DNA from 3 places in the Rhizobium sp. BK049 genome. Region 3 is predicted to be linked to each of the others. Evidence: riboswitches for the same ligand, from Rfam matches in the RefSeq annotation. Region 3 holds a riboswitch; each other region holds the start of a gene.
What was found. A riboswitch is a leader RNA that binds a small molecule or an ion and turns the genes downstream of it on or off. The one in region 3 is predicted to bind thiamine pyrophosphate.

Region 1 (5,809 bases), on a different contig from region 3:
CGGTGGCGGCGTGAGACGGGCGGCCGATGCCGGCATCGATGATCAGCGGCACATCCGGAAAGTGAGCCCGGAACGATCGCAGCGCCATCGGGTTCAGCGGCCCTTGAGCGGAACCGATCGGCGCGCACCAGGGCATCAGGACGCGGCAGCCGGCATCCAGCAGCCTTTCGGCGACGACAAGGTCGTCGGTCGTATAGGGGAAGACCTGAAAGCCCTCGCCGGTCAGGATGCGGGCCGCTTCGACAAGGCCGAAGACGTCAGGCTGCAACGTATCGTGATGTCCGATGACTTCGAGCTTGATCCAGTCGGTGCGGAAGACGTCGCGCGCCATCTTCGCCGTCAATACGGCCTCCTGCACGCTGTGACATCCGGCCGTATTCGGCAGCACTTGCACGCCAAGCTCGCGGATCAGGTCGAAGAAGGCGCCGCCTGCTTTGCCGCCGGCGGCTTCGCGGCGAAGCGAAACGGTGACGATCTCGGTCTTCGAGCGCTTGACCGCCTCTGCAAGCACAGCTGGAGACGGATAGCGGGCGGTACCGAGCAGCAGTCGGGAGCGGAATTCAACATCATAAAGTTTCAGCATCTCAGCCTCCTTGCATGGGTGAGAGAATTTCGATGCGGTCGCCTTCGCCGAGCCTGAAATCGCCGCGGTCCTCACGGTGCACCAGCTCGCCGTTCACTGCGGTCGCCAGCCATTCGCCTTCGTAGTCGAGAGCGAGAAGAAGATCCGCGAGCGTCGCGGCTGCGACCTCCTGTTCCTCGCCATTGATGATGAAGGTCATGATGCCCTCCTTTCCGAGTGCTTGTCTTTTCCAAGAAGAAGCCGCGCCACCTCCCCTGCCATGGCCGGCGCCAGCAGAAAGCCGTGGCGGTAGAGGCCATTGACATGGAAGATGCGCCCCTCCTGCGTCACCCGCGGCAGATTGTCGGGATAGGCCGGCCGCACGCCCGCGCCGGTCTCGGTAACCCGTGCCTCGCCGAAGGCAGGATTGACGGCATAGGAGGCATTCAGCAACTCCATCAGCGAACGCGCGGTAATCGGGCCGATGTCGTTGCTTTCGATCATCGTCGCCCCGATCATGAAACGATTTCGCTGGCGTGGCACGATATAGATCGGGTGGCGCGGATGCAGCAGGCGAACGGGGCGAGAGAGAGTGACCTCGTTCGTTTCGACGCAGAGCATCTCTCCGCGAACACCGCGCAATCCGGGCAGGCGGCCGATCTGGGCAGCCCCGGTGCAGTCGATCACGCGATCGTAAGGGGCAAGGTCAGCATCGCCCGTGACGCCGAATGTGAGACGCATGCGGGCTTCTTCAAGTCCGGCGGCGAGCCCCGAGAGCGCCTGGCGCGGATCGAGATGCGCTTCCTGCCGGAAGAACAATGCCCTGCGGAAGCGGCCAGCGAGATCCGGTTCAAGCGTCGCGATCGCCGGCTCGTCCAGCCATTCCCATCCGCTTGTCCGGCGGCAAAAGCGGTCGAGTTCGCCGGCATCTCGCCCGGCCGCCACCACAAGCGTCCCCCGGCGATTGACATGGCCGGGCAGCGCTGCCTCCCACCAATCGGCGGCAAGACGGCCGAGCGCCAGGACCGGCTCGTCTGCGCTTTCCCTTTCGCACCATGGAGCCAGCATGCCGCCGGCAAAGCCGGAAGCACCGGCGCCGACCTGGTCGGCTTGCTCAGCCACGCTGACCCGGAAACCGTGCCGATGGAGCTGCCAGGCAACGGTGAGGCCGGCAACGCCGGCCCCCTTGACGAGAACATGCATCGTCATTCTCCGGCAAGCGTTTTCGCAGCGTCGGCGACCGGCATGTAGAGGTCGCCGCCATCGCGATATCTGGCGGCCATGGCTTCCAGTCCTTCTTTCTGCGCCTCGGCGCGAATATCGTGGGAAATGCGCATGGAACAGAATTTCGGGCCGCACATCGAACAGAAATGCGCCACCTTGTGGGCCTCCTTCGGCAGGGTCTCGTCATGGAAGGAACGCGCCGTATCCGGGTCGAGGGAGAGGTTGAACTGGTCTTCCCAGCGGAATTCGAACCGCGCCCGCGACAGCGCATCGTCACGGATGCGGGCGGCCGGATGGCCCTTGGCGAGGTCGGCGGCATGCGCGGCAATCTTGTAGGTGATGACACCGGTCTTGACGTCGCTGCGGTCGGGCAGGCCCAGATGCTCCTTCGGCGTGACGTAGCAGAGCATGGCCGTGCCGAACCAGCCGATCATCGCGGCTCCGATGCCGGAGGTGATGTGATCATAGCCCGGCGCAATGTCGGTGGTCAGCGGTCCGAGCGTATAGAAGGGAGCCTCGCCGCAGACCTTGAGCTGCTTGTCCATATTCTCCTTGATCTTGTGCATCGGCACGTGGCCAGGGCCTTCGATCATCACCTGGCAATCCCTGGCCCAGGCAATCTTGGTCAGTTCGCCGAGGGTTTCGAGCTCGGCAAATTGCGCAGCGTCATTGGCATCGGCGATCGAGCCGGGGCGAAGGCCGTCTCCAAGCGAGAAGGAGACGTCATAGGCACGGCAGATGTCGCAGATTTCCTCGAAATGCTCGTAGAGGAAGCTCTCCTTGTGGTGATGCAGACACCACTTGGCCATTATCGAGCCGCCGCGTGAGACGATCCCGGTGACACGATTGACGGTGAGCGGGATATAGGCAAGCCGCACGCCCGCATGGATGGTGAAATAATCGACGCCCTGCTCGGCCTGTTCGATCAGCGTATCGCGATAGACTTCCCAGGTGAGATCCTCTGCAATGCCGTTCACCTTTTCAAGCGCCTGGTAGAGAGGCACCGTTCCGATCGGAACCGGCGAATTGCGAATGATCCGTTCGCGGATGTTGTGAATGTTGCGGCCGGTGGAAAGGTCCATAACCGTGTCGGCGCCCCAGCGGATCGCCCAGACCATCTTTTCCACCTCTTCCGCCATCGACGAGGTGACCGCCGAGTTGCCGATATTGGCGTTGATCTTCACCAGGAAATTCCGGCCGATGATCATCGGTTCGGATTCCGGGTGGTTGATGTTGGCCGGAATGATTGCCCGGCCGGCTGCGATTTCCTGGCGGACGAATTCGGGCGTCACGAAATCGGGAATATCAGCGCCAAAGCTTTCGCCGTCGCGCGCGAGCGCCTCCTTCGCAGCCTGCCGGCCGAGGTTTTCGCGGATGGCGATGAACTCCATTTCCGGCGTGACGATGCCGGCACGCGCATAGGCGAGCTGGGTTACGGCGCGGCCCGCTTTTGCCTTCAGCGGCGTGTTGCGAAGCGGGAATTCCGGCGTCAGCCGCTCGCCGGTGACAAAACCATTGTCTTCAGGCTTCACCACCCGGCCTTCATAGGCCTCGACATCGCCACGCGCCCTGATCCAGCTCTCGCGCAAACGCGGCAGTCCGGCGTCGATCGAGACCGTATAGGCCGGATCAGTATAGGGACCGGAGGAATCATAGACCGTTACCGGCGGTTCACCGGAGGTCGGGTGAAGGCTGATTTCGCGCATCGGCACGCGCAGATCAGGATATAGCGTTCCGGGCTTGGCGATCTTGGTCGAGGCCGGAAGCGGGCCGGTGGTGACGACCGGAGTAAGCTTGGGTGCGACAATATTCATGGGTGAGGCTCCAAGGTTTGACGTTTGGAGACCCAGTTCCAGTGTTGGAATGATGGAAAGACGCCTCATACGACAAAGCGAAATCCGCCCGACAGCCGCAGCGTCTGCACCGTCCCTACGCCAGTATGAACTGGATCAGGTTCAACGGGTCACTGCGCCACAACCGGCAAGCCGTATTGTTCAGCAGAATCTCAGCCCCTTGCCGGGACACCCCTGGTGAATGCCCTGCATCAAAGACCGCTGCGGCCCTGATGTCAAGCCGACCCTCACGCGTTCCCATCCTTACCTTTTGAGTCGGCGGCCAGTCCGATAGAGCAGCATTGATTGTGGATGGGCCAGCTCCGCCGGCCCATTTCACTCGCCACGACGCTGCCGCCATGCTCTGAATATTCGTGGCATGGTCTCATGTTTTGCTGACGGACGATAACGTTCGTTTATTTGTCAGACGGCGCCTGCTGGATCACTCTATCGCAACACCATTCTTGCATTCATGGCCTATCGTTTCGTCCACACTGCCGATCTCCATTTCGACTCTCCCTTGCGCTCTCTCGCACTTCGCAACGCAGAGCTGGCCGACCTCGTGAGTGACGCCAGCCGACAGACGCTGGTCGCGATCGTCGATCTTTGCCTTGAGGAGCAGGTCGACGCGCTTGTCATCGCCGGCGATCTCTATGACGGGGAGCAGACGTCGATGAAGACGGCGCGCTTCCTGGCGAGTCAGCTGGAGCGGCTGCACCGGGCGGGCATTGTCGTCTTCAAGATCCGCGGCAATCACGATGCCATGTCGAAGATCGCTCGGGAACTGGTGATGCCTGATACGGTGAAGATCTTCGGCGGCCATGCCGAGACCGTCGAGACCACCAAGGGCAGCTTGTCGGTCGCAATCCACGGTCTGAGCTTCGCCAAGCCGCAAGCCCCGGACCCGCTGCTGCCGAAATTCAAGCCGCCGGTAGCGGATGCCGTCAATATCGGCATCATGCATACGAGCCTGGCCGGATCGGCCGGACATGATGTCTATGCGCCCTGCAACGTGCTCGACCTGCATGCCTCGGGTTTCGACTACTGGGCGCTCGGGCACCTCCACCAGCGCAGCCATTATCCCGGCACGGCGACGGTCATCATGCCCGGCATGCCGCAGGGCCGCGACATCAATGAAGCGGGCGTCAAGACCGTGTCGCTGGTGACCGTGGCCGACGACCGGACCGTGACGGTCGAGGAGCGGCGTACCAGCATCGCGCAGTTCGAGCGCGTCAATGTCGACCTCACGGGTGTCGATGATTGGCGTGAGGCAGCCATGATGGTCGAGACGGCCCTGATGGCGCAGCGCGACCGCACGGCTTCGCCGCATCTTGTCGCACGCCTCAGGCTTTCCGGCCGCACGCCGCTCTCCTGGCAGCTGCGGCGCGATGTCGACCTCATGCAGGCCGAAGCCGAGCGGCGCAGCGACGCGATCGGCCGCACCTGGATCGAGAAGCTGGAACTCGCCTTCGAAGCGCCCTCGATCCCCGCAGACGCGTCCGCCGCCGATCCCGTCATCGAACTCGGGGCGCTGATGCGGGACGAGGTCATCACCCGCAGCGGATTTCGCGACGAGGTCAGGGAGATGGTCCGGGACCTGCTTGCCGACCTGCCGCCCGAGAGCCGGGCATTTGCCGGCCAGAACGAGGCGGGTTTTGAACGCTTCATCGACAACCTTCTCGCCGATGGCGCCGAGGACATCGCCGCCCGGATGAAGGCGGTGGATCGGGGAGACAGCTGATGCGTCTGCGCCGCCTCGACCTCACCCGCTATGGCAAGTTCACCGATCACTCCATCGATTTCGGCGCGGCCCGTCAAGGTTCGCCGGACTTGCACATCGTTTATGGCCTTAACGAAGCGGGCAAATCGACCACCTTCGCCGCCTATCTTGATCTGCTCTACGGCATTGGTGAGCGCAGCACCTATAATTTCCTGCATCCCTACAATACGATGAAGGTCGGTGCGCGGCTGGAATTTGGTGGCTGGGAATACGAGCTGGCGCGGCTCAAGCTGCGGACCGGCAGCCTCGTCGATGATCGGGGACAAGCTGTGAACGAGGCGCTCCTGGCCGGCGCGCTTGGAGGCGTCGGTCGCGAGGCCTATCGCACCATGTTCTCGCTCGACGATCAGTCGCTCAAGGAAGGCGGCAACGCCATCATACAAAGCAAGGGCGAACTCGGCGAATTACTGT
Region 2 (5,809 bases), on a different contig from region 3:
CCCAGCCGCTGCAAGGGAATAGACTTTCTCGTCTGCTCCAGCTTTTCGCGGGAGGAATAGCGCTCGTGGAAATCCGTCTCGATCGTTCCGGGCGAGACACAATTGACGCGGATGCCATCCGGCGCGAGCTCGCGGGCAAGCGCCTTGGAATAGGTTGAAACGAAGGCTTTCGAGGCAGAATAAATCGAAGAACCGGGACTGCCGCCGGTCAGCGCGGAAATTGAAACGGTGTTGACGATGGCAGCGCCTTCCGCCGCCTTCAATGCCGGCAGCAACGCACGCGTCAGCGCCACCACCGACGTCTGGTTCAAACGCACGATCGCCTCATAATCCGTGTCAGTCAGTGTGGCAGCTGGAAAACGGCCGAGCATAGTGCCGGCGTTGTTGACGAGCACATGCACCTTGTCGAAAAAGGTAAGCGCATTTTCGGCAAATTGCGCAGCGCCGCCAGCGGCAGTGAAATCGGCGTGCAGCAACAGCGCCCGTCTTTCGGATTCAGCCGTCAGCAGAAAATCCGGCAGATCGCGCCCCGGTTTGCGTCCAGTATGGACGATCACCTTCGCGCCGCAGTCCAGGAACTGCCGGGCCACTTCGAGACCGATGCCCCGCCCGGCGCCGGTTACGATGACGTTGCGATTTTCGAATAGTCTCGGATGGAACACGAAGCTGTCCTCCTCGCGGACAATGCCGCCTGTTGCGCCATTCGCCCTTAACATATGAGCGCGCCGGCCGAAAGAAAGGCAGGCGTCATCTTTCCGCCAGAGGCTGGCGCTCTTCCCTGAAAGTTCATACTTCGATTTCGGTCTCCAGCAGCCGTGCGCCTGGCCCTTCCTCGCCGAGCTGATCGAAGGGATTGCGCAACGGACAGCTTTCGATCGACAGGCAACCGCAGCCGATGCAGCCGGTCAGACGGTCTCGCAGCAGGCTCAGCCGTCTGATTCGCGTGTCGAGTTCATCCTTCCAGCGCGCCGACAGCGTCTGCCAGTCGGCAATCGTCGGCGTGCGCCCCTGCGGCAGGGAGGCAAATGCCGTCTGGATTTCCGAAAGCGGAATGCCGACACGTTGCGCCACCTTGATGATGCCGAGCCGGCGAAGGACATCGCGTCCGTAGCGCCGCTGGTTGCCGCGCGTGCGGATACTCGAGATCAGCCCCTTGGCCTCATAGAAATGTAGCGCCGAGACGGCAAGACCACTGCGTTGCGCCACTTCGCCGACCGTCAGAAGCCTGCCGAGCGGCGTTGCAGAAATCCTATTCATGGCCTATTGACCTCAATATTAGTTGAGGTTTTATAACCGCTGCTTCCCCGGCCGTAAAGCACGAGGCGCAGGAAGGAGCTCAGTGAGATCATCCGGTCGATACAAGCTGAAATGATGGCGTCGGCGGTTGCCCGGCCCGCACCAATCGCCCTTGCCGATATTGCCGCCTGAAAGACAAGCGCTCGGGTTCCGTTCCCGGCAGGTACGGAACCTCGGAAAACACCCGGACAGGACCTCCGTCCGGGTGTTTTTTTATCTGCGCCCCATCCGACCGGGCGGACGGGTTTGCAATTTTGCGGTTGCGGCAAGAAAACCCCGATGATAGTTTTCGCCGAAATAACAGGGGAGCTCCGTGTCGCCGGGGCTGAGATGTGAGGCGCAAGCCTCCGGACCCTTCTAAGCTGATCTGGGTAATGCCAGCGGAGCGAGGTCCAAATGTATTCCGGCGCGCAAGTGTCACTCTACCGGACGTCCGGCAATTCCGTCGGCATCCCTATCGATGCCCTCAAGGCAACCGCCCCAAATCGCATCGAGACCGATGCCCTCGACAGGTTTGCGCGAACGGCCCGGCGAAAGCCTGAAATCGAACGCCGATGACATCGCCACGACCATCGGATTCGCGCCTTGCGACGCTCTATCTCGCCGTGTACCGGGCAATGCCCGCCTTGCTCGCAGGCTTTGCTTTTCTGGCGGCATGGGAACTCTATGTCGATCTTTCCGGTATCAAACCGTCCATTCTGCCGGCACCTTCGCGTATCCTTGTCCAGGGCTGGCTGAACCGAGAGGCGCTGATATCAAACACCTGGCCGACGCTCGGAGCGACACTCGGTGGTTTCGCCCTGTCGCTCGCCTTCGCCTTCGCCTCTTCGATCCTGATGGATTTCATGCCATTCATGCGCCGGGCAATGCTGCCGATCTTCATCGCCAGCCAGACTTTGCCGCTGGTGGCGATCGCGCCTCTCGTCGTCCTCTGGTTCGGTTTCGGCCTTTTGCCGAAGATATTGCTGGTGGCGCTCGTCACCTTCTTTCCGCTGCTTGTTGCCCTGCTTCAGGGCTATGAGGCGACCGATCGCGACATTGCCGAGCTCTTGAATTCGATGAAAGCGAGCCGCTGGCGCATTTTCCGCCTGGCGCGGCTTCCCTCGTCGCTGCCCTATTTCTTCGCCGGCCTTCGAATCTCGATCACCTATGCCGTCGTCGGCGCGATCTTTGCCGAATATGCCGGCGCTGCAAGCGGCCTCGGCATCTATATCCTCAACGCCAAGAACAATTTCCGTCCCGATCTCGTGCTCGCCGCCGTGATCGTCAGCGCTCTGTTGACGCTCTGCCTCTTCGCGCTGACGCTGGTTATCCAGCGTTTCGTCATGCCCTGGCAGCCATCCCAGGAGCGGCGCCGATGACCGGTCAGATGCTTGAGCTGCGCAACATCTCGAAGTCCTTCGACGGCATGAAAGTTCTAGACGACATTTCGCTCGCCGTCGCAGACGGCGAGTTCGTCTCGATCGTCGGCCCATCCGGCTCCGGAAAATCGACCGTGCTGAGACTGCTGACACAGGCGCTGCGACCCGATTCCGGCGCCATGCTTTTCAACGATGCAGCGCTGGAACAGACGCCGCATTCCTTTGCCTTCATGCCACAACGCGATGCGCTGATGCCCTGGCGCCGGATCATCGATAATGCCGCGCTCGGTCTGGAAGTGAAGGGCATGGCTCGCCGGGCTGCACGCGCCGCTGTCGCGCCCCTCTTCGAGCGGTTCGGCCTTGCCGGCTTCGAGCATCACTACCCCGCCTCTCTTTCCGGCGGCATGCGCCAACGTGCTGCGCTGCTGCGCACCGTCATCCAGGAGCAGGACATGCTGCTGCTCGACGAGCCCTTCGGCGCGCTCGATGCGCTGACCCGCACGCAGATCCAGGAGTGGCTGCAAGGCATGTGGACCGAACATCGCTGGACGGCGCTGCTGATCACCCACGATGTTCGCGAGGCCGTTTTTCTCTCCGACCGGATCTACGTGCTGTCTGCCCGTCCGGCGCGTGTCATCCGCGAATTCCGCGTTCCCCTGCCCCGCCCGAGAAGCATTGCCGATCTCGGTTCGCCGGCGGCCCAGGCGATCGAGACCGAAATCCTGCAAACCCTGCTTCATCCGCTAGAACAGGGTGGTTTTAGGCCGGTCGGCCCAAAATCTGAATCCTGTTCCAATTTAAAGAGTTAGAGTCTGATGTCGTTCGAAAACCGTACTTTTCGGCGTCATGCTCTAAAGACCTGAGGAGGTCACCATGCCGCTTCTCACCCGCCGCCAGACGATGCTCGCCGCCATCGCGACAAGCCTCGCCGGCCGCGTCGCCTTCGCTCAAGCGGCGCCCGCAAAGGTTCGTATCGCGCTCGACTGGACGCCCAACACCAATCACATCGGCATCTACGTCGCCAAGGCGAAGGGCTTCTACACGGCCGCCGGCCTCGATGTCGAAATTCTACCCTTTACCGACACGAGTGCCGGCACGCTGGTATCAAACGGGGTCGCCGATTTCGGCATCAGTAGCGAGATCGAGGCCCTGACGCAGCGTGCTGGCGGCGGTGACGTGAAGATGGTCTACGGCGTCGTCCAGACGGAAACCGCACGCCTGATCTTCAACGGCGGGCGGGACGACATCAAGAGCCCTAGAGATCTCGATGGCAAGACCTATGGAGGCTTCGGCGGCACTTGGGAAAGCGCGCTGGTCTCGGCGATGATCCGCAATGACGGCGGCAAGGGCGACGTCAAGACCGTCACCCTCGGCACCTCCGCCTATGAGGCGCTGGACAATGGCTCGATTGACTTCACGCTGGAGATCTACACCTGGGAGGGCATCGCCGCTGAGCTGGAAAATCGGCAGATCAGCCGCTTCCACTATTCCGATTACGGCATTCCCGACGAGCAGACGACAGTCATCGTTTCCAGTGACGCCTATCTCTCTGCCAGTCGAGAACACGCGCGCGCCTTCATCCAGGCCACGCGTCAAGGCTATGTCTACTCCATCGATCATCCCGACGAAGCCTGCGACCTGCTGATATCAGGAAGTAACGGTGCGCTGATGAACACGGATCTGGTGAGAGCATCTCAGAAGGCGTTGATCGAAGGCCATTTCCTGAGATCCGAGGCCGGCGTGATCGGCACGCTTGATCCGGCAAAGGCCGATGCCATTGGCGCTTTCCTGGTCGAGAACGGCATTCTCGTCGATGCGAATGGCGTCGTGCTCAAGGAGAAGCCGGACTTTTCCACCTATTACACCAACGAACTCCTCGGCTGAGCTCGCCCCGGGCCTTGCCGAGGCGGTCTTCCCAGGCAATGCTTTGCGCCTGGGCGGTTTGAGCCGAATCGGGCAGGGCGGGGAACGACATGCGAGCACAGGACAGACTGGCCGGAGCCGACTTTCTGCGCGCAATGGCCTGCTTGTTGGTGCTCGCGCATCATCTCGCGCTCCGGCTGGATATGCGCAGAATACCGGATGAATTGGCGGCGACGGCAAACGTCCTCCGCTTCGGCAATTTCGGCGTCGCCATCTTCTTCGTGCTCAGCGGCTTTCTGCTTGCCCGCCCCTTCTGGCACGCTCTCGACGCCGGCGGCGCCATGCCCAGCCTTGGGCACTACGCCATCCGCAGGTTGGCGCGCATCGCTCCGGGCTTCTGGGTCGCCACCAGCGTCAGCTTCGTCCTTAGCCTGACGCTGCTTGCCGTGCCGCTGACGCCAGAACTCGTCGTCCGCTACGTCTCGGGACTGTTGTTCATGAGCCAGTGGCATTGGCGCACGTTTTTTCCCGTCGAAGCCGATGGGCCGCTCTGGTCCATTCCCTTCGAGGTCACCAGCTATGTGCTCCTCCCGGTCGGCTTTCTCCTGCTGTTTCGCCTGCCGCTGCTACGGCAACGTCCGTTCTTCGCCCGCGCCGCCTGGCTCTGCGTCATTGCCGTCGTCCTTCTTGCTCATATGATGATCCTGAGGCTCTTTGCGCTCGACGATATCGGGCGCGGCTGGTCATATGGCCTTCAGGGTGGAGCGAAGGAATGGATGCCCAACTATAATCCGATCGGCTTCTTTGCTGTCTTCGCGCTCGGCGCGCTTGCCGCCGGCATCGAAGTGATGTTGCCCGCAAGACGATCTCCCTGGTTCGACGCCGCGGCACTCCTCGCCGTCGCGGTTGCCGCTTACCGCCTCCTCATATCCCCAGGCGGCTCGGCCGAAGGTTACGGTTGGCTTCACATCCCCTATGGATTTCCGGTCTTCCCACTGGCCGTTGCAACAGCGCTCGTTTCACTCAGCCATTCGCAGCGTCTGGGCAGGCTGCTTGATAACCCCCCCGTCCGCTACATCGCCAAGATCTCCTTCGGCATTTACATCTGGCAGGAGATCATCCTGACATTGATCCAGAGACTGGACCCCGGCTCGTTCGGCGCCTCCTCCGAGAATGTGGTCACCGGTTGGATGCAATCCTGCACACTGACAGCGGCGCTCGTTTTTCTGGTGGCAAGCCTCAGTTATTATCTGTTGGAACGACCAGTAATCGATTTTGGCAATCGTCTG
Region 3 (5,809 bases):
CGACAGCGCCCGAGATCAGCACCGCCGCCGTCAGGCCGAGCACCGTCAGGATCGGGATCAGCGCATTCTTCAGAGCGTGCTTGAGGATGACCTTACGCTCGATTAGCCCCTTGGCGCGCGCCGTGCGGATATAATCGTCGCCGAGCACATCGAGCATCGAGGCACGGGTGAAGCGCAGGATCAGCGCCGAAGAGACGATGCCGAGCGCAAAGGCCGGCAGCGTCAGATGATACATCCGGTCGATGAAAGTCGAGCCCGGGCCGCCATAGCCGGAGACCGGGAAGAGATTGAATCGGACAGCGAAGAACTGCATCAGGATGAGACCGAGCCAGAAGCTTGGAATGCTGGCAGCGAACATGGCAAGCGTCGTTGCCGCCTGGTCAATGAAGGACCCGCGCCGATAGGCGGCATAGATGCCGATCGGCAGGGCGACGGCGCTGGCGATGGCAAGCGAAAACAGCGTCAGGAAGAAAGTCGGCTCGGCCCGGTCGATGAGCGCGGATGTGACCGGCATGTTAAGGAAGATCGACTGACCGAGATCGCCCTTCAGCAGTTCGCCTATGTAATAGACATATTGCAGGCCGAGCGACTGATCGAGGCCGAGCCGGGCCCGGAGATCGGCAATATCCTGCGGCGTCGCATCCGGCCCGAGCATGACGGCGGCCGGATCTCCCGGGGTCACGCGCACGATGACGAAGACGATCGTGACGACCAGGAACATCACGACCATCATGCCGAACAGGCGTTGGAGGATGTAGCGTATCATGAATGCCGGCCTTCAATCCCTTGCAGATGCGGCAGAAAAGATGACCGGTACCGGTCCCGAAGGGCGGCACCGGCGGTGTTGCTTACTTCTTGATCGAGGCGTTCCAGAAATATGGCCACGGAGCCGGATCGACGCCTTCGAGCTTGATCGACTTCGCCGAGACGGCGTTGAAATCGCCGATCTTCATGAAGGGTGCGTCTGTATAAACGGCCTTCTGGACATCGGCCCAGAGCGCCACGCGCTTCTTCGGATCGACTTCGGAGGTGAAGGCATCGACCGCGGCCTTGCGGGCCGGCGTGTCCCACCAGCCGGGCGAACTCGTCGACAGCGAGCCGATGAGCGCCGGCTCCGGCAAGAAGGGGCTGTGGGTAATGTAGATATCCCAAAGCTTCGGATCGGTGCGGCGCTGGGTTAGCGTCGCCCAGTCCACCACCTGCATATCGACAGTGAAGCCTGCAAGTTTCAGATACTCGGCGGCGACCTGCGCCATCTTGTAATGGAACTCGTATTGGCGGCTGGTCAGGATGCGGATCGGCTCGCCATTGTAACCGGCTTTCTTGGCGGCCGCGGCCGCCCCTTCCGGATCGGCGACGTTATAGGCGCCCTCGGCGCCGGTATCGGTCGACCAGGCGAAGGACTTCGGATAGATGGCGCCGTCGAGCGCATAAAAATCCTTGCTGCCGAAAGCCGCCGCCAGCATGTCTTCCATGCTGAGCGCCTGGCGGATCGCCTTGCGCACCTCGACGTTGGCAGCAGCACCTTCCTTGGTGTTGAAGACGAAGACAGGATAACCGAAGGGCTTCAGCATGACCGGTTGCGAGGCGGTCGAGGCTTTCAGCTTGTCGTAGGATTCGACAGGAATCGAGTCGACATAATCATACTGGCCGGAAACGGCGGCCTCGACGCGGGTGTTCGGGTCCGGCACCGGCACAAAGCGGATTTCATCAAGATATTGATGACGCGCGCCGCCATAGCCATCGCTCTCGCCGGAGCGCGGCTTATACCCATCGAAGCGGACAAGCTGGATATACTGGTCGGCTTTCCGTTCCTTCAGCATATAGGGACCGGTGCCGATGAACTCCTTCATCGGCTCGTCCTGCTTTTCGGACGGGATGATGATCGCCGCCGAATTGTTGAAGGCGAGCAGCGAGGTCAGCGGCGCATAGGGCTGCTTCAGCGTGATCGTAACCGTCGAAGGATCGGTAGCTGCGACCTTGTCGATAAAGCCGGCCACCTGCTTGCCCCGCGAGGCGATCTTCATCCAGCGGGTAAGCGAAGCGACCACATCCTCGGACGTCATATCGGTATTGTCGTGGAACTTGACGCCAGTCCTGAGCTTGATCGTATAGGTTTTGCCGTCGGCGCTGATCTCGGGCAGGCTTTCAGCGAGAAGCGGCGTGACGTTCCAGCTCTTGTCGAAAGTGTAGAGCGTCTCGAAAATATGCTGCGTGACGATGCCGACGAGATCAGCCGTGGACGACATCGGATCGAGCGTCGGCGGCTCGCCGATCGTCGCGACATTGATGACGCCGCCCTTTTCCTGAGCGAGCAGGGTCGAAGGCAGGGCGACGAGCGCGGTGCCGAGAAGGAATGCGACGAATGTTTTCATATGAGAGCTCCCGATTTAGTTCCACAATTATGTAATTCATCTTTTTGTAACAGAATAGAAGCTGGAGCTATCGTGTCAAGCATGAGCGGTCGATTATGCAGCCGCGGATGGCGCGTTTCCGGAAAGCACCATCTTCAGCTGCGCTAGTTCTCCGCACGGGGCCTGCGTGATACGCCAAGTGAGACGACTGCCCTGCGGCAAGATTAAAGGAAGGGAGAAGCGAATGAGCATCGACTTCAATGACGGGAAATGGCTGAACGAGCCGGCCAGCTGGCACGCCGACGAAACTGGCCTGACGATGACGACAGGCGAAAAGACCGATTTCTGGCGCGAGACCTATTATGGCTTCACCCGCGACACCGGCCACTTCCTCGCCTTTCCCACCGGCGACAGCTTCACCGCACAGATCCGCGTCCAGGGCGAATTCCGCACCCTCTACGATCAGGCCGGCCTGATGGTACGCATGGACGAGAGCCGCTGGGTGAAAACAGGCGTCGAATTCACCGACGGCGAAGCCTTCCTCAGCACCGTCGTCACCGACGGAAAGTCAGACTGGTCGGTGTCGCATCCCTTCAAGGAATTGGAGGATTTCCGCATCCGTGTGACTGTCGCAAACGGCGCCGTGCGCATCCAGGGCTCCCGCGACGGTAGCCGCTGGCCGTTGCTGCGGCTAGCACCCTTCCCGGCTGCCGATCGCTATGAGGTCGGGCCGACAGCCTGTACGCCGGAGCGGAGTGGTTTGAGGGTTCGATTTTCGGAGTTTTCAATCAGGCCGGCTATTACGACGGGGCTGCATGATTTGAGTTAGGCAAAATTGGATGCCTTCAGGATTGCGCTGGGAAGGCCTCCAGCAATGTCCACGCCCAAGGGCAGCCGCTCCGAAATACCGGAATACTCACTTTCGGAGTGACAGCCGCGCCCTTCTCTGCGAAAAAGAGCGTGATGAGAGACAGGGGCGTTCGTCGACAGACGGGCTGAGAAGAACCCTTCGAACCTGAACCGGATAATGCCGGCGGAGGGAGTCGCTCGGGGCATCGCCGTAAGAGCAGCGCCCCGCGCCCGCCCCCGCCTGAAAGGGGCACCATGCAGAGCAAGATCACGTCGGGAGCCATGCTGAAGGCGATGCGCGAAAAGCCGCCGCTCGTTCAGTGCATCACCAATTATGTCGCGATGAATATCGCGGCCAACGTCCTGCTGGCCGCGGGCGCTTCGCCCGCCATGGTGCATGCCGCTGAAGAAGCCGGCGAATTCGCCGGCATCGCCAATGCTTTGACCATCAACATCGGCACGCTCTCGACGCAATGGCTCGAAGGCATGCAGGGGGCTGCCAAGGCCGCCATTGCGGCCGGCAAACCCTGGGTGCTCGATCCGGTGGCCCATTACGCCACGGGCTTCCGTCGCGCCGCGGTGGCCGACCTTCTGGAGCTTCGCCCGACGATTATCCGCGGCAACGCCTCCGAGATCATCGCGCTTGCCGGCGGCGAGAGCCGTGGTCAGGGCGTCGACAGCCGCGATCCAGTCGAACAGGCGGAGGATTCGGCACGGCGGCTGGCGGAGAGGCAGCGGACCATCGTCGCCGTCACCGGTGCTGTCGATTTCGTCACCGATGGCGCAAGGGCAGTCCGTATTGCGGGCGGATCGGCCCTGATGCCGCAGGTCACCGCGCTCGGCTGCTCGCTCACCTGCCTCGTCGGCGCCTTTGCCGCGACCGCGCCCGAAGATCTCTTCGGCGCGACTGTCGCCGCGCTTGCGACCTTCGCCGTCGCCGGCGAAGATGCAGCGCTCGGCGCCGCCGGCCCGGGCTCCTTTTCCTGGCGCTTCCTCGATGCGCTGGCTGCGATCGACGCCGAAACGCTCGATGCCAGGGCAAGGGTATCGGTCGCATGAAGCGCTTCGACCTTTCGCTCTATCTCGTTCTCGATCCCGATCTCTGCGCCGGAATCGGCATGATCGAGACGGCGCGGCTTGCCGTTGCCGGCGGCGCGACGATGGTGCAGTTGCGCGACAAACATGCCGGCACGGCCAGCATGATCGAGACCGGCCGCGCCTTGAGAGAGGCGCTCGTTGGAACCGGCGCCCTCCTCATCGTTAATGACGATGTCGAGGCTGCGGTCGCGATCGGCGCCGATGGCCTGCATGTCGGCCAGGAGGATATGAATGCGCGCAGGGCACGAGACATGATCGGACCCGAGATGATCCTTGGTCTCTCGGTGGAAACAGCCCGGCTCGCTGCCGCCGTCGACCCTGATATTGTCGATTATGCCGGCCTCGGACCTGTCTTTGCGACGCCGACCAAGGCCGACCACAAGCAGCCGGTCGGCTTTGATGGTCTTGCCAGGCTGGTGAAGGCATCGCCGGTGCCGTCCGTCGCCATCGGCGGCCTCAAGGCGGAGCATGTGGCGGAAGTGTTTGCAGCTGGAGCCGAAGGGCTTGCCGTCGTCTCCGCCATTGCGGGCACGCCGGACCCTGAGGCCGCCGCCCGCCGCATCGCCGCAGAAATCCGAAAGGTCCGCCCATGATCCGCAATGTTCTCTCCATCGCCGGCTCGGATCCCTCCGGCGGCGCCGGCATCCAGGCCGATCTCAAGGCCTTTGCCGCCCGCGGCGTTTATGGCATGGCAGTGCTGACCGCGCTGACGGCACAGAACACGCAAGGGGTGACCGGCGTGCATCTGGTGCCGCCGCAATTCGTCGCCGACCAGATCGATGCCGTCTTCGCCGACGTGCGCGTCGACGCCGTCAAGATCGGCATGATCGCCAATGCCGCCATAGCCGAGGCTGTCGCCGCAGCCCTTGCCGATCGACGGGGAATCCCCATCGTTCTCGACCCGGTGATGATCGCCAAGGGTGGGGCCGCCCTGCTCGCGCCCGAAGCGGTCGACGTGCTGACCCGGCGGCTGCTGCCGCTCGCAACCCTCCTGACCCCGAACCTGCCCGAGGCCGCGGCCCTGTTGCACCAGCCGGTCGCGACCAATCGCGATGAGATGGCGGCGCAGGCCGAGCGGCTGCGCGCGCTTGGCCCCGCCGCCGTATTGGTCAAGGGTGGCCATCTCGGCAGCGACGAGAGCCCAGACGTGCTTGCCACGGCCGACGGCCTGCACTGGTTCGAGGCCAGGCGAGTGCCGACGAAAAATACGCACGGCACTGGCTGCACGCTCTCCAGCGCACTGGCCGCCGAGCTTGCCAAGGGCGCATCGGCCGAGCAAGCCGTCGCCATTGCGAAGGATTACCTTGCCGATGCAGTCGCCGCCGCCGGCAGTCTCACTGTCGGCTCCGGACATGGCCCGGTGCAGCATTTTCATGCGCTTTGGAAGCACGGCGAATAACCGATCCCGCCGAAAGCGGCGCAGGCTCACGAGAGAAAACGGCCCGGCCTCCCCCGGGCCGTTTTCATTCGCGCCAGCCGGCGCTGATCCGAAGCTGGGCGCACCGCTC

Region 1: it holds a riboswitch for thiamine pyrophosphate, as region 3 does, so the genes downstream of both, thiC (phosphomethylpyrimidine synthase ThiC) here and thiM (hydroxyethylthiazole kinase) in region 3, are expected to answer to the same signal.
Region 2: it holds a riboswitch for thiamine pyrophosphate, as region 3 does, so the genes downstream of both, FHT70_RS23060 (ABC transporter permease) here and thiM (hydroxyethylthiazole kinase) in region 3, are expected to answer to the same signal.

Annotation. Positions count from the first base shown of each region.
Region 1 covers NZ_JACHYV010000001.1:10,200-16,008, forward strand. The annotation lists gene FHT70_RS00075 (thiazole synthase) at 1-583, opposite strand, end outside; gene thiS (sulfur carrier protein ThiS) at 585-782, opposite strand; gene thiO (glycine oxidase ThiO) at 779-1,765, opposite strand; gene thiC (phosphomethylpyrimidine synthase ThiC) at 1,768-3,600, opposite strand; TPP riboswitch at 3,695-3,825, opposite strand; gene FHT70_RS00095 (DNA repair exonuclease) at 4,091-5,359, shown strand; gene FHT70_RS00100 (AAA family ATPase) at 5,359-5,809, shown strand, end outside.
Region 2 covers NZ_JACHYV010000025.1:21,104-26,912, forward strand. The annotation lists gene FHT70_RS23050 (SDR family oxidoreductase) at 1-662, opposite strand, end outside; gene soxR (redox-sensitive transcriptional activator SoxR) at 787-1,257, opposite strand; TPP riboswitch at 1,589-1,702, shown strand; gene FHT70_RS23060 (ABC transporter permease) at 1,851-2,657, shown strand; gene FHT70_RS23065 (ABC transporter ATP-binding protein) at 2,654-3,466, shown strand; gene FHT70_RS23070 (ABC transporter substrate-binding protein) at 3,531-4,541, shown strand; partial or broken gene FHT70_RS23075 (acyltransferase) at 4,631-5,809, shown strand, end outside.
Region 3 covers NZ_JACHYV010000009.1:14,184-19,992, forward strand. The annotation lists gene FHT70_RS11615 (ABC transporter permease) at 1-766, opposite strand, end outside; gene FHT70_RS11620 (ABC transporter substrate-binding protein) at 849-2,375, opposite strand; gene FHT70_RS11625 (DUF1349 domain-containing protein) at 2,599-3,183, shown strand; TPP riboswitch at 3,317-3,413, shown strand; gene thiM (hydroxyethylthiazole kinase) at 3,459-4,262, shown strand; gene thiE (thiamine phosphate synthase) at 4,259-4,894, shown strand; gene thiD (bifunctional hydroxymethylpyrimidine kinase/phosphomethylpyrimidine kinase) at 4,891-5,700, shown strand.